Regions from separate parts of the Pseudacidovorax sp. 1753 genome, predicted to be linked through region 2. Evidence: predicted binding sites of a transcription regulator. Region 2 holds the regulator's gene; each other region holds the start of a gene.
What was found. Region 2 encodes sigma-54, which starts transcription at its own class of promoters, with help from an activator protein. Its sites were predicted from a motif close to TGGCANGNAANCTGCTTT; they were not measured.
Positions count from the first base shown of each region.

Region 1: nifB (nitrogenase cofactor biosynthesis protein NifB) is a predicted target of sigma-54. The motif match lies at 3,712-3,729, and genes of this name have one in related genera.
Region 3: ABIC63_RS20340 (transglutaminase family protein) is a predicted target of sigma-54. The motif match lies at 5,662-5,679, and genes of this name have one in related genera.
Region 4: ABIC63_RS00220 (nitrate- and nitrite sensing domain-containing protein) is a predicted target of sigma-54. The motif match lies at 2,552-2,569, and genes of this name have one in related genera.

Region 1 covers NZ_JBEPKY010000008.1:151,774-159,596, reverse strand. The annotation lists gene ABIC63_RS11835 (4Fe4S-binding leucine-rich repeat protein) at 1-505, opposite strand, end outside; gene ABIC63_RS11830 (hypothetical protein) at 502-1,086, opposite strand; gene ABIC63_RS11825 (HesB/IscA family protein) at 1,121-1,531, opposite strand; gene ABIC63_RS11820 (4Fe-4S binding protein) at 1,813-2,007, opposite strand; gene nifB (nitrogenase cofactor biosynthesis protein NifB) at 2,069-3,661, opposite strand; gene nifA (nif-specific transcriptional activator NifA) at 4,894-6,597, opposite strand; gene ABIC63_RS11805 (IscS subfamily cysteine desulfurase) at 6,916-7,823, shown strand, end outside.
Region 2 covers NZ_JBEPKY010000011.1:238,324-246,146, forward strand. The annotation lists gene ABIC63_RS15900 (THUMP domain-containing class I SAM-dependent RNA methyltransferase) at 1-1,226, opposite strand, end outside; gene ABIC63_RS15905 (RNA polymerase factor sigma-54) at 1,327-2,919, opposite strand; gene lptB (LPS export ABC transporter ATP-binding protein) at 3,002-3,778, opposite strand; gene lptA (lipopolysaccharide transport periplasmic protein LptA) at 3,775-4,446, opposite strand; gene ABIC63_RS15920 (thiol:disulfide interchange protein DsbA/DsbL) at 4,619-5,266, opposite strand; gene ABIC63_RS15925 (SPOR domain-containing protein) at 5,360-6,058, opposite strand; gene argS (arginine--tRNA ligase) at 6,115-7,815, opposite strand.
Region 3 covers NZ_JBEPKY010000016.1:140,311-148,133, reverse strand. The annotation lists gene ABIC63_RS20345 (circularly permuted type 2 ATP-grasp protein) at 1-1,889, opposite strand, end outside; gene ABIC63_RS20340 (transglutaminase family protein) at 2,053-5,580, opposite strand; gene ABIC63_RS20335 (DNA internalization-related competence protein ComEC/Rec2) at 5,810-7,823, shown strand, end outside.
Region 4 covers NZ_JBEPKY010000001.1:43,054-50,876, forward strand. The annotation lists gene ptsP (phosphoenolpyruvate--protein phosphotransferase) at 1-191, opposite strand, end outside; gene ABIC63_RS00210 (LacI family DNA-binding transcriptional regulator) at 379-1,446, shown strand; gene tsaD (tRNA (adenosine(37)-N6)-threonylcarbamoyltransferase complex transferase subunit TsaD) at 1,385-2,446, opposite strand; gene ABIC63_RS00220 (nitrate- and nitrite sensing domain-containing protein) at 2,614-3,873, shown strand; gene ABIC63_RS00225 (CmpA/NrtA family ABC transporter substrate-binding protein) at 4,293-5,540, shown strand; gene ntrB (nitrate ABC transporter permease) at 5,575-6,510, shown strand; gene ABIC63_RS00235 (ABC transporter ATP-binding protein) at 6,507-7,337, shown strand; partial or broken gene ABIC63_RS00240 (NAD(P)/FAD-dependent oxidoreductase) at 7,376-7,823, shown strand, end outside.

The sequences.
Region 1 (7,823 bases), on a different contig from region 2:
TGGCCAGCAGTGCCAGCGGCAGGCGGCGGGCGACCAGCTCGCGCACGCCGTAGTCCGGGTCGTGGCGCATGGCGGCCAGGGCGCTGCCTTCGAGCCGCTGCGCGACGCGGATGCGCACCTCGCGGTGCGGGTCGTGCATCAGCCGGATCAGCTGGCCCTGGGGCAGGCGCAGGGCCACCTGCAGCCGCACGGTCTCGTCGGGGTCGCCGATCAGCGCCGTCAGCCGGAACAGGCTGGCATGGCGGGCGGCGATGGCGCGCACCTCGAAGTAGGGATGGGCCAGTTCGCCATCGGCCAGTCCCGGATGCCAGCGGAAGAAGCGGTCGATGCGGCGCGCATAGGCATCCTGCATGCAGGCGTGGCCGGGCTCGCAGCCGTGCGGCTCGGGCCGGCCGCGCAGGGCCTGGTGGGCGCAACGGCCGCAGTCGACGGGACCGCCGCGCCAGTACAGCGGCGCGATGTCGCCGGCGGGTGCGCGCGCGGCCGGGCTGGCGGCGTTGGTCACGGACGTGCCTCCGGCCCCCAGCCGTAGGCGGGATAGGCGCCAGGCCCTTCGGCAGGGTCGATCAGGCCGGCGGCCAGCGCCTCGTGCCGCTGCAGCACATGCGCCAGCAGGGCGCCGCCGACGCGGTCGCCCGGGTCGAGCCGGCGCAGCTCCCCAAGCATCAGCCGGGCCTCCTCCAGCTCGCCCAGCCGCAGGTGGAGGTAGGCCAGGCCCTTGAGGGTGAAGAGGTAGAAGCGCACCGCGGCGTCGTGGCGCGCCTCGTCGTCGGTGGGCGGCCGGTCGCCGAAGTCGGGGCCGAGGGCGGTGCGGGCGACGGCGAGCGCGTCTTCGCCCGCCGCCTTGGCGCGCTCCAGGTCGTGGCCGTAGAAATGGAAGCGGTAGAGCGCAATCAGCGGGACCGGATGGCGCGGTGCCAGCGCGCGGGCGCGCTCCAGCAACGGCAGTGCCTGCTCGGGCCGGTGGCGCAGCAGGCCGGCGCTGGCGATGAGCGCAGCAGGCTCGGCCGGCAGGCCATGGCCCAGTGCCGAATCGGCAAATGCGGCCATCCCGCCATCGTCGAAGCCCAGCCCCATGGCATTCATCGCCGCTGCTCCGCTGCCTTGCGCCGGCCCATGCTCAGTGCGTCAGCGTGACCGGGCGGCCACGGCCGATGGAGCCCACGTCGATGCGGGCCACGCCGGGCGGCGTGGCGGCGGCATCGCCACTGCTGCTGCAGGCGCAGGGCGCCTGCTTGGGGTCGATGAAGGCCAGACCCGACTTGGTGGGCGTGTCCACGAAATCCATGGTCACGCCGTCGAGCAGCAGCCGGCTTTCGGCGGGCAGGAACAGGCGCAGGCCCTCCCCCACCTCCAGCACCGACTCGCCCGGCTGGGGCGCGGCCTCGGCGCTGAACTCCGAGTTGAAGCCCGAGCATCCGCCGGCGCTGACGACCAGCCGGAAGCCCGCCGTGGCCGGCAGGCCCGAGAAGCGCAGGATGCGCCGCACGAACTTCTCGGCGGCGGGCGTGAGGGTGAGGCTGGGAACCATGGTCAAAGGTCTCTGTGGTGGATGAAGAAAAAAGGACAGGCGACGTGGGCGCGCGCGCAACGCACAGGCCGCGCCGATGCGCCGGCAAGACCGCGGCAAGCGTTATCCGCACTGCCCGCACTACCCGCAGCACCCGCATCGCCGGCACCACGCGCACGACCCGCATCGAAAGGCCGCGGAGCAGGCCACGCCAGCGACCGCCGCGGAACCGGCTTTGCCGGGCCGCAGGCAGTGCCCCCCCTTGGGGGGTTGGCGGAGCGCGAAGCGCGCAGCCTGGGGGGTTAAGCCTTCGTTATGCAGCCGTCCACGGGGCACACGGCGATGCACTGCGGCTCGTCGTAGTGGCCCTCGCACTCGGTGCACTTCTTGGGGTCGATGACGAAGATGCCGCCCTTCTCGCGGATGGCGACGTTGGGGCATTCGGGCTCGCAGGCGGAGCAGCCGGTGCAGGTGGAGGCGATGATCTTCAGCGACATGGCTTTCCTCGTGGATTGCTAGCTAGTGGGGGGGTGGATGAAGCGGCGTGCGGCGCCTCGCTCAGGCGGCCTGCGCCGCGGTGTAGGCACCCTGACGGATGGCGGCGTCGCCGCGGTCCTGGTGCACCAGCGCGCCGCTGGCGATGCGGGCGCGGTAGTCGTTGAACCAGGCCAGCGCCGCCTTCTCGATGAACTCGCCGACGTACTGATCCACCGGCTCGATGCCGGCGGCCGACAGCTCGTCCTTGGGGCAGGCGCCGATCTTGGCGACCAGCACGGCATGGCAGTCGTTGATGGCGCGCACCACCGACGGCAGCTGCTCGTCGTCGCCGAAGCCGCCCTGGCAGTACAGGTCCACCCGGCGGTGGCCGACGAACAGGGCCTCGCTGCGGCTGACCTCGAAGATCTGGAACTCGGTCACATGACCGAAGTGCTCGTTGACGCGACCGCCACCCTTGGTGGCCACGGCCACGAGCACCTTCAGGTCGTCGGCCACGCCCAGGTTGGCGGCCTCGGCGAGGGCTTCCTGCTTGGCATCGTGCTGGGCCTGGCGCTCGGTTTCCACCTTCTCCTGGTAGGCGCGGCGGCGGTCGAGGTCGTACACGACCTCCATCTCCTCGATCTTGTCGAGGGTGAATTCCTCGCTGCGGTCCTCGCCCAGCAGGCCCACCGCGTCGGCGCGGCACTGGCGGCAGTGGCGCATGAGGTTGGCGCCGCCGGCGCAGGCGTCCTGCACGGCCTTGAGTTCCTGGGCCGTGGGGCCGCGCTGGCCGGTGAGGCCGAACACGGTGCCGTGCTCGGGCTCGGAGATCAGCGGCATGATGTTGTGCAGGAAGGCACCGCGCTTCTTCACCTCGCGGTTGACCTCGATCAGGTGCTCGTCGTTGATGCCGGGGATGAGCACCGAGTTGATCTTGGTGAGCACGCCGCGGGCGGTGAGCATCTCCAGGCCCTTCATCTGCTGCTCGTGCAGGATCTTCGCGGCCTCGTAGCCGGTGACGCGCCTGTGCTTCCAGAAGATCCAGGGGTAGATCTTCTCGCCCACCGCCGGGTCCACCATGTTGATGGTGATGGTGACGTGGTCGATGTTGTACTTGACGATCTCGTCCACCTGCTCGGGCAGGGCCAGGCCGTTGGTGGACAGGCACAGCTTGATGTCGGGCGCCTGCTCATGGAGCATGCGCATGGTGTCGAAGGTCTTGGCCGGGTTGGCCAGGCTGTCGCCGGGGCCGGCGATGCCCAGCACGGTCATCTGCGGGATCTCGCTGGCGACGGCCAGCACCTTCTTGACGGCCTGGTCGGGCGTGAGCTTCTGGCTGACGACGCCGGGGCGGCTCTCGTTGCTGCAGTCGTACTTGCGATTGCAGTAGTTGCACTGGATGTTGCAGGCGGGCGCCACGGCCACGTGCATGCGGGCATAGTGGTGGTGGGCCTCTTCGGAATAGCAGGGATGGTTCTTGACCTTGTCCCAGATCTCGGCAGGCATGTCGTCCGGCCCGCCCGAAGAGCCGCAGCTGGCCTTTCCTTCGCCCCCGTGGGTGCCGCAGCCCCCGCCCGCATCGGGCAGTTCGAACTTGGCGCCGAGTGGCTTGATCTGCCCGATGCCGACGTAGGTGGTGGCGGGCATGGTGCTGGCTGGGCTGGCTTGCTGCATGGATGGACCTCGCGGGATGGCGGCCCGACTTGGCCGCGTACGGGGTCTCTACTGCCAAAAACATGCCACGCGGTTGTGGCGCTCCAGCGTTGGGTTTCACGCGGTTTCGCGTTGGTTTTGGAGCGTTTGTCTGGCGGGGTTGCGACAGGGCTCGATGTGTGTCGCGTTGGGTGTGTTGGCGTTGCGACAAAGGGGTGTTGGTTGCTTGCGTGTGTGGTTCGACCGTTGACGCCTGACGAGCGTCTGGCTGGCTTGGGTCGCGGCCTTTACCGTTGACGCTGGACGGGCGCCTGGCTGACCCCGGCGCCCAGGGCGGCCCCACATGCTGCGTCCCTCGCTGAACGCTCGGGCAACCTGCGGTGCTCGCCGGATGAGCGCATGGCGTAACTCGCTGCGCGCTGGCGCGCTCCGCTCAAACAAACGCCATGAGTCAGTCACAACCGGCCCGCGGGGGCCGCGGGCCTCGCTCATCCGGCTGCGCTCCTCGGCGCAGCCTGAGGGGCCGCCCTGGGCGCCGGGGCCAGCCAGGCTTGGGGTTTGGCATGACCTTCGCCCATTACCGCCCGCTCGAGAGACATGGCCGCCACACAACACTGCTCGCGGGTCAGCGACCGCAGTCGCGCACTGCGCCACCGCCCCCACGCCCACCTCTACCCCCTACCCCTACCCCCGCACCTGCACCTGCACCTGCACCTGCACCTGCACCTGCACCTGCATACGACTCTGTGCGTGTGCGTCTGCCTGTGGCGCGGCCGGGCCCGTGCGTTCGCTATGCCATTGCTGATGCCGCTGTTCTGGCTTCTGCGGCCTTGAGCTGAGGAGCCAACGACGAACGCGGGTGACTGCCAAGAGCGGACGTGACGGTCACCTCCCCACAAGCCCGGCCTGGGGTGTGCGGCCTGGGCGCCCTGTGGACGCGCCGAGGAGCGCAGCCGGATGAGCGAGGCCCGCGGCCCCCGCGGGCCGGTTGTGACTGACTCATGGCGTTTGTTTGAGCGGAGCGCGTAAGCGCGTAGCGAGTTACGCCATGCGCTCATCCGGCGAGCACCGCAGGTTGCCCGAGCGTTCAGCGAGGGACGCGGCCGCTGGGCGCCCAGGCCGCACACCCCAGGCCGGGCGCTTCGTCCACGGCCCACGGCCAGCACCACCACTACGGCCGCTACCAACAAGCCTCACGCGTCAGAGTCGAGAGTCCGCACCAGTGCAAGACGTTGCGCCACGGCCCGAGCCGCTCAGAACTTCCTCACCTCGATCCCATGCTTGCGCAGCGCATAGCCCATTTGGCGCGGCGTGATCTTGAGCAGCCGCGCCGCCTTGGCCTGGACCCATCCGCAATGCTCCATGGCCCAGATCAGGCGCGCATGCTCGCCCTCGGGCTTGTCGCTGAGCCCTGACGGACCCGCCGCCGCGGCCTCAGCCGGCATCGGGGCCGAGGGCGCAGCCGCCGCCGGCTCGGCCGGCAGCACCGGCTGCGGCGGCAGCGCCGGCTTCGGCGGCAGGCCCGGGACCTCGGTGATCGGGATGTCCACCGGCCGCCCAGGCCGCACCGCGTCCTCACGCTCGATGTGGTGCAGTACCTGCGTCAGGCAACGGTTGCCCTGGCAGGGGAAGGCCAGGTCGCTGATCACCTCGGCATGGGTCATCGTCGCCGTGCGCTCCACGCAGTTCTCCAGCTCGCGCACATTGCCCGGCCAGTAGCAGCTGCTCAGCACCCGCATGGCACCCGGGTCGAAGCGCATGCGCCGGCCGTTCTCGCGGTTGAATCGGTCCAGGAAATGCTGCGCCATCGCCGGGATGTCCTCGCGCCGCTCCCGCAGCGGCGGCAGCTGGATGCTCACCACGTTGATGCGGTAGTACAGGTCGGCGCGGAACTCGCCGGCCTGCACCATGCGCTCGAGATTGCGGTTGGTCGCCAGGATCAGCCGCACGTCCACCTTCACCGGCGTGCCGCCGCCCACGCGCTCGAACTGCCGCTCCTGCAGCACCCGCAGCAGCTTGGCCTGGAACGAGGCCGAGATGTCGCCGATCTCGTCGAGGAAGAGCGTGCCGCCATGCGCCATCTCGAAGCGGCCCTTGCGCTGGCCCTGGGCGCCGGTGAAGGAGCCCTTCTCGTGGCCGAAGAGCTCGCTCTCCAGCAGCGACTCGGTCAGCGCCGCACAGTTGACGCAGACGAAGGGCGCCTCGCTCCGCGGCGACAGGCTGTGGATGGCACGCGCGATCACCTCCTTGCCCGTGCCGCTCTCGCCGCGCAGCAGCACCGTGGTGCGAGCGGGCGCCACCTGGTGCACCTGTTCGAACACCGACTGGATCGGCGCCGACACGCCCACCACATGGTCGATGCGGTGCTGCGGCTTGAGCGCCTTCTGGATGCGACGCACCTCGTCCTGCATGCTGTCGTGGCCGGCGGCCACACTGCGCTGCAGAAGCAGCGCCTGGCCCATCAGCGTGGCCACCATACGCAGCAGCTGCAGGTCTTCGGCGAACACGCGTGTGCCCCCGTTGTTGACGCACTGCATGGCCACCACGCCCAGCGTGCGGCGGTCGGCGCGGATGGGCATGGCCAGCATGGCGATGCTGTCGAGCCCGTCGCCGCCGCCCGTGCGGTTGAGGAACAGCGGCTCCGCATGCACGTCGGGCACGATGGCCGGCACCCCGCTGGCGAACACGCGACCCACGATACCCTCGCCCACGCGGAACACCAGGCGCTGCCGCTCCTCCTGCGACAGCCCGGCCGAGCACAGCCCCCGCAGCGGCCCGCCCGACTCACCGAGCACCACGAAGGCGCGGCGCCAGTCGAAGGCGTGCAGCAGGTAGTTGAGCGCCTCGCGGAAGGTCTTGCCCACGTCGAGCGAGGCCGACAGCGTCTTGCTGACCTCGTAGACCGCATCCAGCTCGCGACGAGTCTGGGCTTCCTTGGAACGTGCAATCACCATCATGGGGAACCTCGCTTTCCGCCGCCCGCACCACCCGCCGGGTGCCCCCGGCACAGGCCGGTGCAGGCACGTCGGCTTTGTCGGCTTCTTCGCAAGAAACATACCTATTCGTCAACGCTGTGACAGCCCCGAATGCACCGTCGCGGCGCCGGCCGGACATTCGCGACAAACAGGACATGCCCCACCGCGGCATACCTTGATCCCGCTCACAAATCCAACAAAAAAACGCGCGCGGACCCCATCGGGAGTGGGCTTTCGAGCGATTCGGGTGTGGCACCGATGTTGCAGAAGCAGTGGCGTCTAGCCCACCAGGAGCCCGCCATGTCCGACCTGCCCCGCGACACAGCCACCGCCCGCCCCGCGCGCCCCATCTACCTGGACTACGCCGCCACCACGCCGGTGGACCGCCGCGTGGCCACGCGCATGCTGCCCTACCTCAGCGAGATCTACGGCAACCCCGCCAGCCGCTCGCACGCCTACGGCTGGGCCGCCGAGGAGGCGGTGGAGCTGGCCCGCGAACAGGTGTGCGCCCTGGTCAATGCCGACCCGCGTGAGATCGTGTGGACCTCCGGCGCCACCGAGTCCAACAACCTCGCCATCAAGGGCGTCGCCCACTTCTACGCCGGCAAGGGCCGCCACCTGGTGACCGTGGCCACCGAGCACAAGGCCGTGCTCGACAGCATGCGCGAGCTGGAGCGCGAGGGTTATGAAGTGACGGTGCTACCGGTCGACGCCGACGGCCTGGTGGACCTGGAGCGCTTCGCCGCCGCGCTGCGGCCCGACACGCTGCTGGCCTCGGTCATGGCCGTCAACAACGAGACCGGCGTGGTGCAGGACATCGAGGCGCTGGGCACGCTGTGCCGCGAGCGCGGGGTGTTCTTCCACGTCGACGCCGCGCAGGCCGCCGGCAAGATCGCCATCGACCTGGCGCAATGGCCGGTGGACCTGATGTCGCTGTCGGCCCACAAGCTCTACGGCCCCAAGGGCATCGGCGCGCTGTACGTGCGCCGCAAGCCGCGCGTGCGGCTCGACGCCCAGATGCACGGCGGCGGCCACGAGCGCGGCATGCGCTCGGGCACCCTGCCCGTGCACCAGATCGTGGGCATGGGCGAAGCCTTCTGGCTGGCGCGCGAACAGATGGCCGCCGACAACGCCCGCATCCTGCGCCTGCGCGAGCGGCTGTGGAACGGGCTGTGCACGCTGGAGGCCGTGGCGCTGAACGGCCACGC
Region 2 (7,823 bases):
CGCAGCAGCCGGCATTCGATGGGGCCGTTCCACATCGGCACGCGGCGCGACTCCTTCAGGCGCATGCGCTGCGGCAGCTTCATGTCGGGCGTGAGCACCCAGGCCGTCCAGCCCGCGAAATTGCGCTTCCAGTGCGTGGCCAGTTGCGGGAAGAAGTCATCGCCGCCGTCGGCGCCCGATTCGGTCTGCGCCACCTCGCGCCCGCCCGGCCCGCGCCGCCCCGCGTTGGCGCCGGCGACGCCGCCCACGGCGATGCGCTCGCCATACGGCGGGTTGAGCAGGATCACGCCGCCGCCCTCGACCGGGGGCATGCGCTGCAGCGCGTCACCGCCGCGCAGTTGCAGCCGGTCGGCCACGCCGGCGCGCTCGGCATTGCGCTGCGCGAAGTCGACCATGCGGTGCGACACGTCGCTGCCAAAGACCCGCACCGAGCCCGCAGCGCGCGCGTCGGCGGGAGCCAGCGCCTCCTCGCGCATCGCGCGCCAGAGTTCGGCGCGGTGCAGCAGCAGCGCCTCGAAGCCGAAGCGCCGCGAGGCACCGGCCGGCACGCCGGCGGCCAGGAGCGCGGCCTCGATGGGAATGGTGCCGCTGCCACAGCAGGGGTCGTACAGCGGCTGCTCGGAAACCACACCGGTTTCCGGATCCCACCAGCCGCTGGCGGCCAGCATGGCCGCGGCCAGGGTCTCCTTGAGCGGAGCGTCGCCCTTGTCCACGCGCCAGCCGCGCTTGAACAGCGGCTCGCCGCTGGTGTCGATGTAGAGCGTGACCTCTTCGGCTGTCAGGTGGGCGAAGACGCGCACATCGGGAAAGCGCGTCTCCACGCTGGGCCGCACGCCGCCGGCGCGGGCGCGGAAGCGGTCGGCGATGGCGTCCTTGATCTTGAGCGTGGCGAAGTTGAGGCTCTGGAGCGGGCTGCCCTGCGCCGTGAGCTCGACCTTGAAGGTCTGGCGCGGCTGGAACCACATCTCCCAGGCGATGCCCGAGGCGGCTTCGTACAGGTCGGCCTCGCTGCGATAGGGCCGGTGCGCCAGCTGCACCAGCACCCGCTGCGCCAGCCGGCTCTTGAGGTTGAGCGCCTGCACGTCGCGCCAGGCGCCCATCACCCGCACACCGCCGCGCAGCACCCGCAGGTCGTCGCCGCTGCGGCCAGTGATGGCATGCACCTCGGCGGCCAGGAGGTCTTCCACGCCGGCGGCGCAGGGCAGAAAAAGGATCAGTTCGTTCACGGCTTCGTCGTCCGAAAAAATGAGGTGGCCGGCCACCGCGATTCGCCGGCACGCCGATCGGAAGCCCCGGCCCGCGTGCAGGCCAGGAACAAGGCGGCTCCTAGAGCGCCTTGCGCAGGTTGGCCGGCGCGATGCGCAGCGCCTCACGGTACTTGGCCACCGTGCGGCGGGCGCATTCGATGCCCTGCTCCTTGAGCATGTCCGAGATCTGGCTGTCCGACAGCGGCTTCTTGACGTTCTCCGAGCCGACGAACTGCTTGATCAGCGCCCGCACGGCCGTGCTGGACGCATTGCCGCCGGTCTCGGTGCCCAGGGCAGAGCCGAAGAAGTACTTCAGCTCCACCGTACCGAAGGGCGTGGACATGTACTTGGCGGTGGTCACCCGGCTGATGGTCGACTCGTGCAGGCCCAGTTCGTCGGCGATCTCGCGCAGCACCAGCGGGCGCATGGCCAGCTCGCCGTGGATGAAGAAGTTCTTCTGCCGCTCCACGATGGCGTTGGACACGCGCAGGATGGTGTCGAAGCGCTGCTGGATGTTCTTGATGAACCAGCGCGCCTCCTGCAACCGCTGGCTCAGGGCCTGGCTGCCCTCGCCCTTGTGCGACTTGAGCGCGCCGGCATAGATGTCGTGCACGCGCAGCCGCGGCATCACGTCGGGGTTGAGCTGCACGCGGAACTTGATGTTGCTGCCGCGCCCGCTGCGGGTGACGATGACGTCGGGCACGATCACGTGCCGCTCCACATCGACGAAGCGCCGCCCGGGCTTGGGCTCCAGCCGCGCGATCAGTTGCGACGCCTGGCGCACCAGGTCCTCGTTGCTGCGGGTGAGCACGGCCAGGCGCTTGAAGTCGCGCTTGGCCAGAAGGTCCATGGGCTGCTTGCAGATGGCCAGGGCGACCTTGCGGACCTGGTCTTCCTCGTCGCTGTCGTCCGCGTCGGCGCCGGCGCGCAGCTGGATGGCCAGGCATTCGCCCAGGTCGCGCGCGCCCACGCCCAGCGGGTCCAGGCTCTGCAGCAGGCCCAGCGCCACCTGGAAGTGGTGGATCAGCTCGTCGAACTCGTCGTTGTCGTCGCCGGCCAGGGCCGAGGCCAGGGCCGGGAGCGAATCCTCCAGGTAGCCGTCGTCGTTGAGCGATTCGATCAGGAAGCGCAGCGCGGCCGAGTCCTCGGGCGTGAGGCGCAGCGACAGCGCCTGGCGGTGCAGGTGGGCCTGCAGCGACTCCTGGCTGCGCGCCAGCTCGGTGGCGTCGGCGCGCTCGTCGTCGTCCTGGCTGCTGCTGTTGTTGCGCGCCGGGGCGTCGCCGCCCCATTCGCTGTCGTCGGGCGAGAACTCCACGGTGCCGTCGCCGTCCCAGTCGGGCTCGGCGTCGACGCTCTCGGTGGCGGGCGCGTCGGCCTCTGCCACGGCGGTGTCGCTGCTGCTGCTCGACGTGCTGCTGGCGCTGGCCGTGGCGGCGTAGTCGGTGCCGTCCTCGCGCTCGTCGCGGGGCACGGGGGCGTCGGCCGCCTCCAGGCCGAACTCCTCGCGCGGCGCCTCCTCGGCCAGACGCTCCAGGAAGGGGTTGTCGTCGAGCATCTGCTCGACCTCCTGGCTCAGCTCCAGCGTCGAGAGCTGCAGCAGCCGGATCGACTGCTGCAGCTGCGGCGTGAGCGCCAGATGCTGCGAGACGCGCAGCGACAGGCCCTGCTTCATGGACGGCCTCCCACGGTGTGCGCGGCCACGGGCAGGATGGGAGGGGCGCCGGAAGGACGGAACGCGGAAACAGGCACCCTGGCTACATCCGGAAGTGTTCGCCCAGGTACACGCGGCGCACCTCGGCGTTGTCGACGATCTCGGAGGGCGTGCCCTGCGCCAGCACCTGGCCGTCGCTGATGATGAAGGCGTGGTCGCAGATGCCCAGCGTCTCGCGCACGTTGTGGTCGGTAATCAGCACGCCGATGCCGCGCTCCTTGAGGAAGCTGATGATCCGCTGGATCTCGATCACGGCGATGGGGTCGATGCCGGCGAAGGGCTCGTCCAGCAGGATGAAGCGCGGCTGCGTGGCCAGCGCGCGGGCGATCTCCACGCGACGCCGCTCGCCGCCCGACAGCGCCAGCGCCGGCGAGTCGCGCAGGTGGTCGACGCGCAGGTCGGCCAGCAGCTCGGACAGGCGCTGCTCGATGCGATCGCGCGAGAGGGGCGCCATGCGACCGCGGGCGTCGGGCTCCTCCTGCAGCTCGAGCACGGCGCGCACGTTCTCCTGCACCGTCAGCTTGCGGAAGATCGACGCCTCCTGCGGCAGGTACGACAGGCCCATGCGCGCCCGGCGGTGGATGGGCATGTGCTCCACGGCCTCGCCGTCGATGCTGATCTGGCCAGCATCGGCCCGCACCAGGCCGACGATCATGTAGAAGGACGTGGTCTTGCCGGCGCCGTTGGGGCCCAGCAGGCCGACGACCTCGCCCTTCTGCACGTCGAGCGAGACGTTCTTGACCACCTTGCGGCTGCCGTAGCTCTTCTGCAGGCCACGCGCCTGCAGCCGGCTGCCGCCCGCCGGCACCGCGACGCTCACCGGCTGCCCCCGTTCTGGCCCGACAGCGAGCCGCTCTGGCGCAGCGGCGCGCCGGTGCGCGGGCCGGGGGCCGGCACCTGCGTGGGCTCGGTGCTGCGCGGCGACAGGATGGCCCGCACGCGGCCGCCCGGCTGCTGGGTGCCGCCCGGCGGCGGCGGGGCGCCATTGACGGTGAAGGTGTCGTTGGTCTGGTTGTAGGTGATCAGCGGGCCGGAGGTCTCGTCGGTGACGGTGGTGCCGGTCAGCCGGCGCATGACGGCGCGACGGATGAACTTGACGGTGTCGGCGCGGCCGTCGTACTCGATGACCTCGCCCTCGCCCTCGATCCACTCGTCGTTGCCGCCATCGCGGCGCTGCTTGAAGTAGCCGCGCTGGCCCGGGTCGGCGGTGACCACGCCGTACTGGTAGCCCTCCGGGTCCTGCCGGACCTCGACGCGGGTGCCGCGGATGAGCAGCGTGCCCTTGGTGACCACCACCCGACCCGTGAAGATGCTGGTCTGCTTCAGGTCGTCATAGCGCAGCGAGTCGGCCTCGATGTTCATCGGCTGGTTGCGGTCGGCCTTCTCGGCCTGGGCCGCGGCGGCCAGGCCCAGCGCGGCCACGAGGACCATGGCACGGCCGAGGCGGCGCCAGGGAAGGGAGATCGTGGAGTGCGAGGGATGGGTCATAAAGGCACGGAACTTGCTCTTGATTGTAGGCCCGGCTTTGTCTCAAACCGGCGGCCGCGGTGAATGTCCCGCGCTTGCATTCCGGTAGCGCGCACCGTCGGCAGGGCGCGCGGCACACCCGCAATGAAAAGGCCCGCCGAAGCGGGCCGGGGCGCTGGGGCGGGGCGTCGGCTCAGCCCTTGCGCGATTCGGCCGCCAGGGCCTCCACGATCTGCAGGGCGCGGTCGAGCGAACCGGCCAAGTCGCCGTCCACATAGTAGCGGCCGGCCACCCCGAAGGCGGGCACGCCGGCCACCTGGTAGGCCTCGGTCATCTGGCTGGCACGCTTGGCCTTGCCGGCGACGCCGAAGGACTTGAAGGTTTCCTCGAACTTCTTGGCGTCCAGGCCAGGCTGCTTGCCGGCCCACTCGATCACGGCGGCGTCGCCGAAGATGCGTTGGCGGTCGACGTGGATGGCCTGGAAGATCTTCATCTGGAACTCGTCGACCTTGCCCATGGCCTCGAGCGTGTAGTAGAGCTTCTGCTTGGTCTCGACGTCGTTGCCCACGAAGGGCACCGGGATGCGGCGGAAGGCCACGTAGGGCTGCAGCTTCTTGATCCAGGGTTCGAGCTTGGGCTCGAAGGCAGCGCAGTGTGGGCAGTTGTACGAGAAGAACTCGGCCACCTCGACCTTGCCGGCCGGCGCATCGACCGGGGCCGGCTTGCCCAGCGTCACGTAGTCCTTGCCGGCCTTGAAGGCGGAGGCGGGGGTCTGGGCATGGGCCGCCAGGGGGGCCAGCGTCACGGCCGCGGCGGCCAGCGAAAAGTCACGACGTTTCAAGCGATTTCTCCAACAGGGATGCAGACACAGAGCACGTCGGGCGGCAGCGAGTTCCGGCGATCTGCCGCGCCCGACGGCAACAGGGCAAGGCACTCAGCGCTGGACGCGCACCAGGGCGGCGTCGAAGCCGGCGCCGTCCAGTCGTTCCTTCAGCCGGTCAGCGTCGTCCTTCTTGCTGTACGGACCCGCGCGCACCCGGAAGACGGGACGGCCGGCCTGCTCACGCTCGGTGACGCGCACCTCCACGCCCATCAGCGAGAGCTTGGCGCGCTGGGCCTCGGCGTCGTCGCTGGTGCGGAAGGCACCCGCCTGCACGAAGTACACGAAGGGGTCGGACGCCGCATCGCCGCCGCTGGCGGGCAGGCCGGCGCGCGCGCGGGCCAGGTCGCCCAGCGGATCGGCCGAGGGCGGCGGATTCGCTGCCTGCGGCGCGCGCGGCATGGCCGGCGTGACGGCCGTCGGCGGCGTGGCGGCCTGGGGCGGGGTGCCAGGCTGGGCGGCGATGGCCGGCACCGGCGGGGCGGTGGTCACGGGCGGATTGCCGCCGGCCGGCGCACCCGGCGTGGCCGGCGGCTTGGACGGCTGCTTGCCATACAGCGGCGAATTGGGGTCCCAGTCGCGGTTCTTGCGGGCCTCGGCCTCGTCCTGCTCGGCAGCGCGGGGCTGGGTCTTGGTCATGAACGGGATCGGCACCTTGGTGACGTACACCGCCACGCCGAGCGCCACGCCCAGGCCGAGCACGAGCCCGACGATGAGGCCGATGGCGAAATTGCCCTGTTGTCTGGATCTCATGGATTGCCTTGCTGCTGCAGCGCCACCGGCGCGCCGGGGTGGGATTGTGCGGGCTCTCACATCTTGCGCGGCGCGCTGACGCCCAGCACCGACAGGCCGTTGGCAAGCACCTGCGCGCAGGCGGCGACCAGCGCCAGGCGGGCGCGCTTGGTGGGCACGTCGTCCACCAGGATGCGCTCGGCGTCGTAATAGCTGTGGTACGCCGCGGCCAGTTCGCGCAGGTAGAAGGTGACGTCGTGCGGCGCGAAGTCGCGCGCGGCGGCGGCCAGCATCTCAGGGTATTTGGCCAGCAGCAGCATCAGCGGCTGGGCGGCCTCGGTGGCCAGCGGCGCCAGTTCGGTGCCCTTGAGCGCCGCGGCGTCCACGCCTTCCCTGTCCAGCACCGAGCAGATGCGCGCATGGGCGTACTGCACGTAGAAGACCGGGTTGTCGTTGTTCTGAGCCACGGCCAGGTCGACGTCGAAGGTGTATTCGGTGTCGGGCTTGCGGCTGAGCAGGAAGAAGCGCACGGCGTCGGTGCTGGTCCATTCGATCAGGTCGCGCAGCGTGACGTAGCTGCCGGCGCGCTTGCTGATCTTGACCTCCTGGCCGCCGCGCACCACGCGCACCATGGTGTGCAGCACGTAGTCGGGGTAGCCCTCGGGAATGCCGACACCCGCCGCCTGCAGGCCGGCGCGCACCCGGGCGATGGTGCCGTGGTGGTCGGTGCCCTGGATGTTGACCACCTTGTGGAAGCCGCGCTCCCACTTGGCGATGTGATAGGCGACGTCGGGCACGAAATAGGTGTATGTGCCATCCTTCTTGCGCATGACCCGGTCCTTGTCGTCGCCGTAGTCGGTGGAGCGCAGCCACAGGGCGCCGTCCTGCTCGTAGGTCTTGCCGGCCTCGATCAGCTTGTTCACCGTCGCCTCGACCCGGCCGCTGGTGTACAGGCTGGACTCCAGGTAGTACTGGTCGAAGCGCAGCTTGAAGGCCTGCAGGTCCTTGTCCTGCTCGTTGCGCAGGTAGGCGACGGCGAACTGGCGGATGTTCTCGGTGTCGTTGACGTCGCCGTTGGCGGTGAATTCGCGGTCGTCGGCGCGGACGGTCTTCTTCGCCAGGAAGTCGTCGGCGATGTCCTGGATGTAGTCGCCGTTGTAGAAGGCCTTGCTGGCGGGGTTGTCAGGGTCGGTGGGCCAGCAGTCGTCGCCCGGCTTGAAGCCCTTGGCGCGCAGCTGCGTGCTCTTGGTCAGCGTCTCGATCTGAACGCCCGCGTCGTTGTAATAGAACTCGCGGTGGACGGCCTGGCCCTGCGTCGTCAGCAGGTTGCAGATGGCGTCGCCCAGCGCGGCCTGCCGGCCGTGGCCCACGTGCAGCGGTCCGGTCGGGTTGGCCGAGACGAATTCGACCAGCACCTTCTCGTCCGGGCGCACCGGCTGGCTGCCGAAGGCGGCACCGGCGTCGAGCACCTCGTGCACCACCTGCTGCTTGGCGGCCGGCTTGAGGCGGATGTTGAGGAAGCCGGGGCCGGCGATCTCGATGGCATCGACCCAGCGCGCGTACGCAGGCGTGTCGAGCAGCGCATTGCGCAGCTCTTCGCCGAGCTGGCGAGGGTTCTTCTTGAGCGGTTTGGCCAATTGCATGGCCGCGGTGCAGGCCAGGTCGCCATGGGCGGCGACCTTGGGGGATTCGAAGGCCGCCCGGCTGCCGGCGCCCGGCTCGAATTGCTCGAGCACCTGGGCCAGCGCCGCCAGAAGGTCCTGTTTGACGGTAAGCATCGAAGGAT
Region 3 (7,823 bases), on a different contig from region 2:
ACCAGGGCGTTGCGCAGGGCCATCTCATGCAGCCAGGCCACGAGCGGGCGGGAGAACTGGTCCTCGCCGCTCAGGTTCTCGAGCGTGAGCCGGGCCAGGCGCAGCGTGTTCTCGGCCCGCTCGGTGTAGCGGCCCAGCCAGTACATGTTCTCGGCCGCGCGGCTGGTGACTGGCGCGCGGTGGCGCTGCAGCGAAGCCGGCGTGCTCTGCGGCGCCAGGCGGGTGCTGCGGTCCACCTCGCCCTCGGTCTGCACCCACACGTCGGCGCTGCTGCCGCCGCGTTGCATCGAGGCGATCTGCGCATCCTGCCCGGCCAGTCGGGCCAGACCGCCGGGCAGCACGCGCCAGCTCTGCGGCCCGTCGTTGACGGCAAAGACGCGCAGCATCACCGCCTTGGGCGCGATGCGGCCGGGCCCCAGGTCCTGCGCCCAGGTGGGCATCTGGGACAGCGGGAGGTAGCTCTGCACCGTGTGGGCGTCGCTCTGGCGGATGATGCGGCCGGCCCATTCGTCCAGCGCGCGCTGGTCCAGCTGGGTGCCGAGCACGGCCTCGAAGCTGGGATGGATGGTCGAGCCCGGATAGGTCGGCTTGACGGCGCATTCGGCCAGGCGGGGCAGGGCGGCTTCCATGGCCGCGCGCTCGCCGCACCACCAGGTGGGCAGGGCCGGCAGGGCCAGTTCCTCGCCCAGCAGGCGCCGCGACAGCGCCGGCAGAAAGCCCAGCAGGGCGGGCGATTCGAGGAAGGCCGAGCCCGGCATGTTGGCGATCAGCAGGTTGCCGGCGCGGATCACCTGCAGCAGGCCGGGCACGCCCAGGGTGGAGTCGGGCCGCAGCTCCAGCGGATCGAGGAAGGGATCGTCCAGCCGCTTGATGAGGCCGTGCACCGGGCGAAGGCCCTGCAGCGTCTTGAGATACAGGCGCTCGTCGCGCACGGTGAGGTCGTTGCCCTCCACCAGCGTCACGCCCAGGTAGCGCGCGAGATAGGCGTGCTCGAAGTAGGTTTCGTTGTACGGCCCCGGCGTCAGCAGGGCGATGTGCGGCGGCGAGCCGGCCGGGCACATGCGCTGCAGGCCGTCCATCATGGCCGTGTAGGTGGCGGCCAGGCGCTGCACCTGCAGCGACTCGAAGGCCTGTGGAAACTGCCGCGACACGGCCAGCCGGTTCTCCAGCAGGTAGCCCAGACCCGAGGGCGCCTGGGTGCGCTGGGAGACGACCCACCAGTTGCCGTCCGGCCCGCGCGCCAGGTCGAAGGCGGCGATGCGCAGCCACGTGTCGCCGGGCGGCTTCACGCCGTGCATCTGGCGCAGATAGCCGGGATGGCCGCGCACCAGGGCGGCGGGCAGCAGGCCTTCCTGCAGCAGGGCCTGCGGGCCGTACACGTCGGCCATCACGCGGTCGAGGATGCGCACGCGTTGCAGCACGCCGGTCTCGATCTGCGCCCAGCTGCCGGGCGGCACGATCAGCGGGAAGAGGTCCAGCGACCAGGGCCGCTGCGGCCCGTCGGTGTCCGCATAGACGTTGTAGGTGACGCCGTTGTCGCGGATCTGGCGTTCCAGGCTCAGGGCCCGGCGCGGCAGGTCGGCGAAACCTTCGGGGCCCAGTTCCTCGAAGAATTGCGTCCAGGCCGGCGTCAGTGTGCCGGCTGCTTCGTCCGGGGGCGTGGGCGCTTCGTCGGCCTCATCGGCGACGGGCTCTGCGGTGGCCAGGGCAAGCGCGGGGGCAGCGGTGGAAGCCGGGCCGGCCGGCGGCACAGCCGGCCGCTGCGGGCTCGTGCGGCCACGCAGTTCGTCGAAGTGGCCCGGCTCCGCCGCGGGCGCCAAGGCGGCCGCGAAGGCGGCTGGTGTTTCCAGCCCCTGGGCGTCGAAGAGAGAGTCGTTCAGCGGATCCACAGCCGGCGGATTGTCACATCGGATTCACAGAGGACCGGCGGGCGCCCGAGGGCGGCCCGCTGACCGTGATCGATTGCACGACGGCCCGGCGTGGCGCAGAGCCGCGGCGCACGCCAGGGGCGGCCGCACCGGCCGCCCGCGGGCCAGGCCGCGGCCCCGGCGATCACCGCCGCAGGTCCAGCGTGAACGGGAACTCGCGGCTGCCCACCACCTCGATGTTGGCCGGCGGCGTGCGCAGCATGCCGGGCGTGTGGCCCATGCGCGAGAAGCGCGCCAGGCGCCGGCTTTCGGCCTCGTAGGCATTGACGGGGAAGGTGGTGTAGTTGCGCCCGCCCGGGTGGGCGACGTGGTACTGGCAGCCGCCCAGCGAGCGCTTCATCCAGGTGTCGACGATGTCGAAGGTCAGCGGCGCATGCGGATGGATGGTCGGGTGCAGCGACGAGGGCGGGTTCCAGGCCTTGTAGCGCACACCGGCCACGTACTCGCCGGCCACGCCGGTGGGCTGCAGCGGCAGCACCTTGCCGTTGACGGTGACGGCATAGCGGCTCTGGTTGAGGCCGGTGACGCGCACCTCCACCCGCTCCAGCGACGAATCGACATAGCGAACCGTGCCGCCGGGCGCTCCCTGTTCGCCCATCACGTGCCAGGGCTCCAGCGCGTTGCGCAGCGACAGCTCCACACCCATGGCCTGCACCTCGCCGACCAGCGGGAAGCGGAACTCGAAATGCGGCGCGAACCATTCGGCCTCGAAGGCGAAGCCGGCCTGACGCATCTCGGCGATCACGTCGTCGAAGTCCATCTTGACGAAGGTGGGCAGCAGGAAGCGGTCGTGCAGTTCGGTGCCCCATCGGGTGGCCGGCGCCTGGTAGGGCGTGTCCCAGAAGCGGGCGATGAGGGCGCGCAGCAGCAGCTGCTGCACGATGCTCATGCGGGCATGGGGCGGCATCTCGAAGGCGCGCAACTCGAGCAGGCCCAGGCGGCCGGTCGGGCCGTCGGGCGAGTAGAGCTTGTCGATGCAGAACTCGCTGCGGTGCGTGTTGCCGGTGACGTCGATCAGGATGTTGCGCAGCGTGCGGTCCACCAGCCAGGGCGGCATGCCCTGGCCGTAGAGCTCGCGGTTGCGCACGATCTCCTTGATGGCGATTTCCAACTCGTAGAGCTGGTCGTTGCGGGCCTCGTCCACGCGCGGTGCCTGGCTGGTCGGGCCGATGAACAGGCCCGAGAACAGGTACGACAGCGAGGGATGGTTGTGCCAGTACAGCACGAGGCTGGCGAGCAGCTCGGGCCGGCGCAGGAAGGGGCTGTCGGCCGGCGTCGCGCCGCCCAGCACGAAGTGGTTGCCGCCGCCGGTGCCGGTGTGGCGGCCGTCGGTCATGAACTTCTCGGCCGTCAGGCGCGTCTGGAAGGCCGCGTCGTAGAGGAACTCGGTGTGCTGCACCAGTTCGCCCCAGTTGTGCGCGGGGTGGATGTTGACCTCGATCACGCCCGGGTCGGGCGTGACCTGCAGCATCTTGAGGCGCGCATCGCGCGGCGGCGGGTAGCCTTCGAGCACGATCTGCATGCCCAGCTCCTCGGCCGTGGCTTCGACCGCGGAGAGCAGGTCGAGGTAGTCCTCCAGGAAGGCCAGGGGCGGCATGAAGACGTAGAGCACGCCCGAGGCCTGGCCCACCTTCTCGGCGGCCGGGCCGTTGGCGCGGCGCGGGTCGCGTGCTTCCACGCACAGGGCCGTGCGCGTGATCCAGTGCGCCGATTCGCCGCGGCTCGGGAAGCGGACGTTGGCGCCGTCCGCCACATGGCGCGCGCTGCCGTCGCCGGGGGCCACGTCCCCGCCGGTGGCACCGGTCGCACTCGGCGGTTGCAGGCGCACCGTGGCACTGGCGCTGCGCGGTGCGCCTTGCACATAGGCCACGTCACCGGCTGCGGCGCCCATGCCACCCTGTCCCCAGGCTTCGGCATAGCGGGCCCGCAGTTCGGCGGCCGGGGGCAGCGCGGCCTGCGGCGCATGCGGATCGCGGTCGATCAGGTAGGGGAAGTCGCCCTTGGCCGCCCAGGGCTGCGAATCCAGCGGCAGGCGGTAGCCCATGGGCGAATCGCCCGGGATCAGGTACATGCGGTCGTCGCGTAGGAACCAGGGGCCGGTCTTCCAGCCGGCACCGGCCAGGGACGGGTTGTCCGTCGCGTTGGAGGAGGGCTCCAGCGGCAGCACGTAGCCGATCACGGCGTCGAGCTTCTGCGTGAACACGCGGCGCAGGCGGGCGCGCTCCAGCTCATCATCCAGGTTGGACTCGAAGGGGTCGACGTTGACCGGCAGCCGGCGCTCGCGCCAGAGGTAGTAGTAGACGTCCTCGTAGCCGGCCTGGATGAAGCGCTCCGACAAACCCAGCTTGCCGGCCAGGGTGCGGGTGAAGCGCTCGGCGTCGGCGCTGGTGTAGTGGGCGGGCTTGCGTTCGTCGGCGAAGAGGGCGGGGTTGTGCCAGATCGGCTGGCCGTCGGCGCGCCAGAAGATCGACAGTGCCCAGCGCGGCAACTGCTCGCCTGGGTACCACTTGCCCTGGCCGAAATGCAGGAAGCCGCCGTGGCCGTATTCGGCGCGCAGGCGGTCCACCAGTTCGGTCGCATAGCCGCGCTTGGTGGGGCCGAGGGCGTCGGTGTTCCATTCGGCGGCGTCACGGTCGCTGGTGGCCACGTAGGTGGGCTCGCCGCCCATGGTCAGGCGCACGTCGCCAGCGGCCAGGCGGGCATCGACCGCCTCGCCCAGGGCCAGCACCTCGGCCCACTGGTCGTCGGTGTAGGGCTTGGTGACGCGCGGCGATTCGTAGATGCGGCTGACGACCATCTCGTGGTCGAACTCGACCTCGGCCTCGTCCACCAGGCCCTCGATGGGCGCGGCGCTCGACGGGTTGGGCGTGCAGGCCAGCGGGATGTGGCCTTCGCCGGCCAGCAGGCCGGAGGTGGCGTCCAGGCCAATCCAGCCGGCGCCGGGCAGGTAGACCTCGCACCAGGCATGCAGGTCGGTGAAGTCGACTTCAGTGCCGCTCGGGCCGTCGAGCGACTTGACGTCGGGCGTGAGCTGGATCAGGTAGCCCGACACGAAGCGCGCCGCCAGGCCCATGTGGCGCAGCAACTGCACCAGCAGCCAGCCGGAATCGCGGCAGGAGCCGCTGGCTTTCTCGAGCGTCTCTTCCGGCGTCTGCACGCCGGGCTCCATGCGGATGAGGTACTTGACGTCCTGCTGCACCTGCTGGTTGAGCTGGACCAGGAAGTCGATGGTGCGCTTCTCGCTGCGGTCGATCTTCTCGAGGTAGGCCGCCACCAGCGGCGTGGCCGGCTCCGTCACCAGGTAGGGCGCCAGTTCCTCGGCCTGCGCCTTCGAGTACTTGAAGGGCACCGTCTCCGCATGCGGCTCCAGGAAGAAGTCGAAGGGGTTGTAGACCGCCATCTCGACCACGAGGTCGACCGTCACGGTGAACTCCGTGGTCTTCTTCGGGAAGACCAGCCGTGCCTGGTAGTTGGCGAAGGGATCCTGCTGCCAGTTGATGAAGTGCTCGGCCGGCTCGACGCGCAGCGAGTACGAGATCACGTTGCTGCGGCAGTGCGGCGCGGGGCGCAGCCGCACGACCTGCGGGCCCAGTTGGACGGGCCGGTCGTACTTGTAGCGTGTGACGTGGTGGAGGGCGGCGTGGATCGACATGGGACTCGGTGGTTTGGGCTTATTCTGGTGACGGCGCGCGTGCAGCAATGACGGGCCCGAGGGCGCATGCTAGCCGAGAAGCAAGCAAGGACTGCGCCATCGGACCCCCCATGCGGCGGGCCGTTCAGGGAGAGAAACAGGCTTGAACACAGGCAGGGTGGCGGTGCGCGCAGGAGGGTGCCTGCGCGCCGTGACGGGGTCATGGCGGGGCAAGGGATGGCCGGGTCTGATGGCGGGGCTGGCCGGCGCCATCGTCGGCATCGCGCTGCAGTTGCGGCAGCCCGCGCTCTGGCCGGTCGGGCCCTATGCCGTGGCGGCGCTGGTGGGGCTGGCGGCCTGGCTGCTCTCTGGCCTCCTGCCTGTGCAGCGCCATCGCGCCGGCCTGCTGCTGGCGCTGGTGGCCGGCTTGGCGGGGGGATTCGCCCAGACGGGCTGGCGTGCCGTTGATCGCCTGGCCGGGGCGCTGGCGCCGGCCCTCGAAGGCCGCGATCTCATCCTCCAGGGGCGCGTGACGGGCATGCCGCAGCGGCGCGATGGCGGCCTGCGCTTCGAGTTCACGACCGAGGGCGAGGCGCCGCTGCCCGGTCGGCTGATCCTGTTCTGGCCGGACGCCGTCGCGTCGCCCGCGCCGTTGCATGTGGGCGAGGGTTGGCGGTTGCCGGTACGGCTGCGTGCACCGCACGGCACGCTCAATCCGCACGGTTTCGACTACGAGCTCTGGCTGTTCGAGCAGGACATCCAGGCGACCGGCTCGGTACGACCTGCGCCGGCTCCCCTGCGACTGCAGACGCCCTCGTGGTGGGAGTTGCCGCTCGAGCGTGCCCGTGAGGCCGTGCGCGACCGCATCCTCGAACGCACGGGCGGCAGCAGCGCGGGCCGGGTGGTGGCGGCGCTGGTCACCGGCGACCAGTCGGCCATCGCGCCGGCCGACTGGACCGTTTTCCGCCTGACGGGCGTCGCCCACCTGATGAGCATCTCGGGCCTGCACGTGACCATGTTCGCCTGGCTGGCGGCGGCCGTGGTCGGCTGGCTCTGGCGGCTCAGCCCGCGATTGATGCTGCGCTGGCCGGCCCAGCATGCCGGTCTGGCCGGCGGCGTGCTGCTGGCGGCCCTCTACGCGGCCTTCAGCGGCTGGGGGCTGCCTTCGCAGCGCACGGTGTGGATGCTCGCGCTGGCCGTGCTGCTGCGGCTGTCGGCCCGGCGCTGGCCCTGGCCGGTGGCATGGCTGGTGGTCTTCGCGCTGGTGGTGGCCATCGATCCGTGGGGGCTCATGCAGGCGGGCTTCTGGCTCAGCTTCGTCGCGGTCGCCGTGCTGTTCGCCACCGATGCGGGGCCGGCCGTGGGCCCGCAGGGGCGGGGTGCGGCATTGCGGCGCCTGCTGCGCGAGCAGGGCGTGGTGACCGTCGCGCTGGCGCCGTTGGGGCTGATGCTGTTCCAGCAGGTCTCGGTGGTGGGCCTGGCGGCCAACCTCCTCGCGATTCCAGCCGTCACGCTGGTCGTGACCCCGCTGGCCATGGCAGGCATCGCCGTGCCGGCCTGCTGGGATATGGCGGCACTGGCGGTGGAGGCGCTGCGCAGTGCGTTGGCCTGGGCGGCCACGCTGCCTGGCGCGACCTTCAGTGCGGCCGCACCGCCGCTGTGGGCGGCGGCCGCGGGCGTGCTCGGCGGCATGCTGCTGGTCATGCCCGGCCCCTGGCGCTGGCGGCTGCTCGGCTTGCCGCTGGCGCTGCCGGTGCTGCTGTGGAAGGCCGAGCCCGTGACGCCCGGCGACTTCGAGGTGCTGGCGGCCGACGTGGGGCAGGGCAGTGCGATCGTCGTGCGCACGGCGGGCCATGTGTTGCTGTTCGACGCAGGCCCGCGCTATGGCCCGCGCAGCGATGCCGGCGAGCGGGTGCTGGTGCCGCTGTTGCGCGCCCTGGGCCTGCGGCTGGACCGGCTCCTGCTGAGTCACCGCGACACCGACCACACCGGCGGCGCCGAGTCCGTGCGCGCCGCCCAGCCGGCGGTGGCCGACTTCGGCGCTCCTTGCGCACGCGGCCTGCGCTGGCGCTGGGAAGGCGTCGATTTCGAGGTGCTGCACCCCGCGCCCGAGGCCGCCCAGCCGCTGGCCCAGCGCAATGCCGATTCCTGCGTGCTGCGCATCGACAACGGCCGCGCCAGCGCCCTGCTGACCGGCGACGTCGAGCAGTCGCAGGAACTGCAACTCGTGCAGGAAAGGGGCGACAGTCTTCGCACCGACCTGC
Region 4 (7,823 bases), on a different contig from region 2:
TCCACCATGCCGTGCGGCACGGCCAGGCCGCGGCCCATGTAGGTGGTGGCGACCTGCTCGCGACGCAGCAGGCTGTCGGCATAGGCGGGGTCGCAGAAGCCGGCCTGAACCAGCAGGGCGCCGGCGGCGCGGATGGCGGCCTCACGGTCGGCGACCGTGGCGGCGAGTTGGACTTGCACGGGAAGATCCATACCGTCTCCTGAAAGTTTTGGAATCGATACCAATGATGGAATTATCGAAACGGGCGCCCGGCTGTCCACCAAAACCCGCTGATATGTCTCAAAAATCAGGGTAAACACCGAGATTCAGGCGATAGAACCTTCATCGCCTCGCCGTCCTCGGAATGCAGAATCCTGGTATCGATTTCAGCCTTCACCCATGACGCAGCCCCTGCCGCATCGCCAGAGCGCCAGCATCAAGGACGTCGCCGAACGCGCCGGCGCCTCCACCACCACCGTCTCGCGGGTGCTGAGCCACCCCGAGGCGGTGCGACCCGACCTGCGCCAGCGCGTGCAGCAGGCCATCGACGAGCTGGGCTACCGGCCCAACCTGGCCGCGCGGCGGCTGCGGCAGCAGCGGGCCTCGCTCATCGGGCTGATCGTCTCGGACATCCGCAACCCCTTCTTCACCGAGATCAGCCGGGCGGTGGAAGACATCGCCTACCGCCACGGCCTGCGCCTGATCCTGTGCAACAGCGACGAAGACCCGGCCAAGGAACAGTCCTACCTGGAGCTGATGGCAGACGAGCAGGCCAGCGGCGTGATCCTCTCGCCCACGCTGGAGCTGACGCGGCGATTCCGCGCGGGGCAGCACCCCTTTCCCGTGGTGATGGTCGACCGGGCGCCCGAAGGCAGCACGCCCAGCGACCTGGTGCTGCTGGACAACGCCCCTGCCGCCCGTCGCCTGACCGAGCACCTGATCGCGCAGGGCTGCCGCCGCATCGCGCTGCTGGCAGGCTCGCGCAGCAGCACCGGCCGCGAGCGCCAGGCCGGCTACGAGGCCGCCATGCGCGAGGCCGGCCTGCAGCCGCAGGTGGTGGCCCTGCGCCCCCTGGCGGCCGAAGGCCAGGCGGCCGCCGCCACGCTGCTGGCCCAGGCCGAGCGCCCGGACGCATTGCTGGCCACCAACGGCCTTCTTCTATTAGGGGCCTGGAAGGCGGTGCGCGAGGCCAGCCTGGCCATGCCCGAGGACGTGGCCATCGCCGGCTTCGACAACAACGACTGGACCACCCTGCCCGAGCCGGCCGTCACCGTGATGGCCCAGCCCACCGCCGACATCGGCCGGACCGCGGCCGAACTGCTGCTGCAGCGCATGGCCGAACCCGGCCGGCCGCCGCGGCGCATCGTGCTCGAAGGCGAGCTGCTGGTGCGCGGATCGAGCGTGCTCAGGCCGTCGGCGACGGTGGCGCCGCCTCGGCCAGCGCATCCAGCGGCCAGCGCGGCTTGACGTCGAAGGCGTAGCGCGCCTCCGGCTGCGACAGGCCGGACTGGATGCGCATGGCCGCGGCCAGCGCGATCATGGCGCCGTTGTCGGTGCACAGCGCCAGCTCCGGGTAGTGCACGCGCACCTTGCGCCTGGCACAGGCGGCATTCAGCTGCTCGCGCAGCAGCCGGTTGGCACCGACGCCACCGGCCACCACCAGGCGCTTGAGGCCAGTACGCTCCAGCGCCGCGAGCGACTTGCGCACGAGCACCTCGACGATGGCCGCCTGGGTCGAGGCGGCCAGGTCGGCCTTGCGGGCTTCCAGTTCGGCACCCAGCTTCTTGGTCTGCGTGAGCACCGCCGTCTTGAGGCCGGCGAAGGAAAAATCCAGGTCGCCGCTGTGCAGCAGCGGCCGTGGCAGCTTGAAGGCCTGCGCATCGCCGCCCTCCGCCAGTTTCGACAGCCAGGGCCCGCCCGGATAAGGCAGGCCCATCAGCTTGGCGCTTTTGTCGAAGGCCTCGCCGGCAGCGTCGTCGATGGTTTCGCCCAGCAGCTCGTAGCGCCCGACGCCTTCCACCCGCATCAGCTGCGTGTGGCCGCCGGACACCAGCAGCGCGACGAAGGGAAACTGCGGCGGATCGACGCTGAGGAAGGGCGAGAGCAGATGCCCTTCCAGGTGATGCACGCCCAGCACCGGCCGGCCCAGCGCCGCGCCCAGCGCACAGGCCACGCCCGCGCCCACCAACAGCGCGCCGGCCAGGCCGGGGCCGCGGGTGAAGGCGACGACGTCGATGTCGGCGCGCGTCCAGCCGGCTTCGGCCAGCACGGCCTCGGTCAGGGGCAGCACGCGGCGGATGTGGTCGCGGCTGGCCAGCTCGGGCACCACGCCGCCATAGGCCTGGTGCATGGCGATCTGGCTGTGCAGGGCGTGGGCGGCCAGGCGCGGCACGCCGCCGTCGGACAGGGTCTCGACGAGGGCCACGCCCGTTTCGTCGCAGGAGGATTCGATGCCCAGGATGCGCATCGCGGCAGTGTAGGCGGCGCTCCCGCGCGGGGCCGGGCGGCAACCCCATGCCCCTGCGCCGGCCCGGCGTGCAAGGCCGGCGAGCCAGCGGGGTTGCAGGCCGAGGGGCATGGAATTTGCGGCATGCTCTCGCCCCCGCGTTTTCCTGCTTCATTGCCGCCTCACCCATGACGACCAGCCTTGGCTTCCTGATCGCCGCCCGCCGTTGCGAGATCGACGAGCTCGACCAGCTCGCCCGTACCAGCGAGCTGGTGGGCACGCTGGGCCGGCTGGTGCATGCGCTGCAGCGCGAGCGCGGCATCACCAACGTCTTCCTGGGCTCGGGCGGCCAGCGCTTCGCCGCCGAGCGGGCCGCACAGATGGCCGATTGCCGCGCGAAGGAACAGCAGGTCCGCGCCGCCCTCGATCCGCTGGTGGACGACCCGCGGCGGCTGGCGGGCGGCTCGCGCCTCTTTCCCCGGGTTGCCTATGTGCTGCAGGGGCTGGACGCCCTGCCTGCCCTGCGCGCGCGCATCGAGGCGCTGTCGATCGGGCCGGACGTCTCCACCGCCGCCTTCGTGAAGCTGATCGCCGGCCTGCTGGCGGTGGTGTTCGAGGCGGCCGATGGCGCCACCGACCCGGACATCTCTCGCTGGCTGGTCGCCATGTTCAATTTCATGCAGGGCAAGGAATTCGCCGGCCAGGAGCGCGCCTTTGGCGCCGCCGCCTTCCTGCGCGGCGGCAACGACGATGCCCAGCGCCAGCAGTGGCTGCACCTGATCGAATCGCAGGAGCGCTGCTTCGGCCTGTTCTGCGAGTTCAGCGACGAGACGCTGCGCGCCCAGTGGCAGGCCAGCCAGGCACCCACCCAGTTGGCCGAACTGGAACGCCTGCGCCGCATCGGCTGCACCTCGCCCGCCGGCACGGTGCTGGACGCCAACCTCAGCCCGCTGTGGTTCGAGGGCTGCACCCGCCGCATCGACGCCATGCAGGCCATCGAGGACGGCCTGGCGCGCGAGCTGCGCGCCCTGTGCGGCCGGAAGATCGAGCAGGCCAGCGCCGAGCTGCAACGCTACGAGGCGCTGCAGGCCAAGGCCGTGACGCCCGGCGATTTCTTCGCCGACGCCACGGCCGAGACCGCCGAAGCGCCCGCCACCGGCTACGGTCGCAACCTCGAGCGTTCGGTGCTGCAGATGGTGCAGGAGCAGTCGCGCCGCCTGCAGGCCATGAACGACGAACTGCAGACCGTGCGCGCCTCGCTCAACGAGCGCAAGGTGGTCGAGCGCGCCAAGGGCCTGCTGATGGCCCACCGCCAGCTCAGCGAGGAAGAGGCGCACAAGATGCTGCGCCAGACCGCCATGAACCAGAACCGCCGCCTGGTGGATGTGGCGGAGTCGGTGCTGGCCATGGCCGACTTCCTGCCGCTGGGCGGCAGCGCCCCGCGCTGAGCCGGGCCCCTGCGCAGCCGCGCCCCAGGTTGACACAGAACCGGCGCTGACGCCCGCACCACAGCTGCTTTTGGTGCACAGCAGCAATCCGCGGCGCACGTCCGTGGCGCATGACGGTCGCCCGGGGACGCCTGCAGCAGTGGGCTCGGCAAGCCCTGTCCGGCCCTTCTCCCTCTGACGAAGCCACCTTGGACCGCCCATCAGCCCATCCTGGCACACCGCTTGCGTAGTCCTGACCACAGACCGGAAACGGTCGTCCGGCAGGCGGCGCCCAAAGGCGGGCAAGGCAGGCCGGACACAGGACAAAGGCGTCCTCTCCCGCTGGCTCCATGGCATGCACCGCATGCGATGGAGCCGGCGCGGCGAGGACGCCTTTTTGTTTTTCCCCTTCGCTGCCCTTCTTGCCCCGGAGTCCGCCCATGACCGACGCCAACCGCCCCGCCCCGCTGAGCCGCCGCCGCGTGCTGCAGGCCGCCGCTGCCAGCGCCCTGACCATCGATCCTGCCCTGCGCGCCTGCGTCTGGGCCCAGGGCTCTGACAAACCCGAGAAGGAGGAGGTGAAGATCGGCTTCATCCCGCTGACCGATTGCGCGAGCGTCGTCATGGCCTCGGTGCTGGGCATCGACAAGAAGTACGGCGTGAAGATCGTCCCCAGCAAGGAAGCCAGTTGGGCCGGCGTGCGCGACAAGCTGGTCAATGGCGATCTGGACTTCGCCCACGTGCTCTACGGCCTGATCTACGGCGTGCACCTCGGCATCGGCGGCCCCAAGAAGGACATGGCCGTGCTCATGACCCTCAACAACAACGGCCAGGCCATCACGCTGTCGAAAAAGCTGGCCGACAAGGGCGCGGTGGACGGCGCTTCGCTCGCCAAGCTGATGGCCACCGACAAGCGCGAATACACCTTCGCCCAGACCTTCCCCACCGGCACCCATGCCATGTGGCTGTACTACTGGCTGGCGGCCAACGGCATCAACCCGATGAAGGACGCCAAGTCCATCGTGGTGCCGCCGCCGCAGATGGTGGCCAACATGCGCGTGGGCAACATGGACGGCTTCTGTGTGGGCGAGCCCTGGGGCCACCGGGCCATCATGGACGGCATCGGCATCACCGCCGTGACCACGCAGGACATCTGGAAGGACCACCCCGAGAAGGTGCTGGGCACCTCGGCCGACTTCGTCAAGAAGTACCCCAACACGGCCCGCGCCGTGACGGCCGCCATCCTGGAGGCCGGCAAGTGGATCGACGGCGGCCTCTCGAACAAGAACAAGATGGCCGAGACCATCGCCGAGAAGAGCTACGTCAACACCAGCGTGGACGCCATCAACCAGCGCATCCTGGGCCGCTACCAGAACGGCCTGGGCAAGACCTGGGACGACCCGAACTACATGAAGTTCTACAACGACGGCGCGGTGAACTTCCCCTACCTGTCCGACGGCATGTGGTTCCTCACCCAGCACAAGCGCTGGGGCCTGCTCAAGGAGCATCCGGACTACCTGAAGGTGGCCACCGAGATCAACCGCATCGACATCTACAAGCAGGCCGCCGCCGCCACCAAGACGCCGGTGCCCGCCAGCCCGATGCGCAGCAGCAAGCTCATCGACGGCGTGGTGTGGGACGGCAAGGAGCCGGCCAAGTACGCCGATTCGTTCAAGGTCCGCGCCTGAGGCCGCACCCTCCATCCACCAGGAGCCCATCACCATGGTTGCCGCCGTCTTCCATCTTCCGCGCGAGGCCGACATCGCGGCCCCGTCCCCGTCCGTGCATGTGCCGGCCAAGCCGCTGACCGTGGTGTCTGCGCCCGATGTGCCGGCGGCGCCCGCCCAGCCGGCCAAGGCGGCGCGTGCCTCGCGCGACTTCAGCGGCTTGTGGCTGCGCATCGTCCCGCCGCTGCTGGGCTTTGGCCTGCTGCTGCTGGTGTGGGAGCTGGTGGCCGCGCGCAGCGGCGGCAGCTTTCCGGGCCCGGCCGAGACCTGGAAGCAGGCGGTGCAGGTCTTCGCCGACCCCTTCTACAGCAACGGCCCCAACGACCAGGGCGTGGGCTGGAACGTGCTGGCTTCGCTGCAGCGCGTGGCGGTGGGCTTCGGCCTGGCGGCGCTGGTGGGCATTCCGGCGGGCTTCGCCGTCGGCCGCTCGGTGTTCCTGGCGCGCATGTTCAACCCGCTGATCAGCCTGCTGCGCCCGGTGTCGCCGCTGGCCTGGCTGCCCATCGGCCTGCTGGTCTTCAAGGGCGCCAACCCGGCCGCCATCTGGACCATCTTCATCTGCTCGATCTGGCCGATGGTCATCAACACCGCCGTGGGCGTGCAGCGCGTGCCGCAGGACTACATGAACGTGGCCCGCGTGCTGGACCTGTCGGAATGGAAGATCCTCACCCGCATCCTCTTCCCCGCCGTGCTGCCCTACATGCTCACCGGCGTGCGCCTGGCCGTGGGCACCGCCTGGCTGGTGATCGTGGCGGCCGAGATGCTGACCGGCGGCGTGGGCATCGGCTTCTGGGTCTGGGACGAGTGGAACAACCTCAACGTCAAGAACATCATCATCGCCATCTTCGTGATCGGCATCGTGGGCCTGCTGCTGGAGATGGCCCTGGTCAAGCTCGCCACCGCATTCACCTTCGAAGAGGTCAAGTCGTGAACACCGCCGTTTCCAACTCCGCTGCCGATGCCAAGTTCATCCAGATCCAGGGCGTCGAGCAGGCCTTCAAGACGCCCAAGGGCCGCTTCGTCGCGCTGCGCGACATCGACCTGACCGTCGCCAAGGGCGAGTTCGTGGCGCTGATCGGCCACTCCGGCTGCGGCAAGAGCACGCTGCTGAACCTCATCGCCGGCCTCACCCGGCCCACGCAGGGCGCGCTGCTGTGCGCCAACAAGGAGATCGCCGGCCCCGGCCCCGAGCGTGCGGTGGTTTTCCAGAACCATTCGCTGCTGCCCTGGCTGACCTGCTTCGAGAACATCCACCTGGGCGTGGAGCGTGTCTTCGGCGGCACCGAGTCCAAGGCCCAGCTGCGCCAGCGCACCACCGATGCCCTCGCGCTGGTGGGCCTGACGGCGGCCACGCACAAGCGGCCCGGCGAGATCTCCGGCGGCATGAAGCAACGCGTGGGCATCGCCCGCGCCCTGGCCATGGAACCCAAGGTGCTGCTGATGGACGAGCCCTTCGGCGCGCTCGACGCCCTGACGCGCGCCAAGCTGCAGGACGAGCTGCTGGCCATCGTGCAGAAGACGCACAGCACCGTGGTGATGGTCACGCACGACGTGGACGAAGCCGTGCTGCTGTCCGACAAGATCGTGATGATGACCAACGGCCCGGCCGCCACCATCGGCGAGGTGCTGGCGGTGGACCTGCCCCGCCCGCGCAATCGCGTGGAACTGGCCGAGGACCGCGACTACGTGCACTACCGCAAGGCGGTGATCGACTTCCTCTACACCCGGCAAGGCCACGTGGAGAAGCAGGCCGCCTGAGGGCGGCCACGCAGGAACACGGCACGCAGGAGACAAGGATGCGGCAGAAACTGGTGGTGATCGGCAACGGCATGGCCGGCATGCGCACGGTGCAGGAGCTGCTGGCCATCGCGCCGGGGCTCTACGACATCACGGTGTTCGGTGCCGAGCCGCATCCGCACTACAACCGCATCCTGCTGTCGCCGGTGCTGGCCGGCGAGCGCAGCCTGCAGGACATCGTGCTGAACGACTGGGACTGGTACCGCGAGCAGGGCATCACCCTGCATGCGGGCCGCACCGTCACGCAGGTGGACCGCGCCCGCCGCATCGTGCGCGCCGACGACGGCACCGAGGCCGCCTACGACCGGCTGCTGCTGGCCACCGGCTCGCAGCCCGTGGTGCTGCCGGTGCCGGGCGCCGGCCTGCGCGGCGTGCTCGCCCACCGCGACATCGCCGACACCGAGGCCATGATCGAGGCCGCCCGCACGCACCGCCATGCCGTGGTCG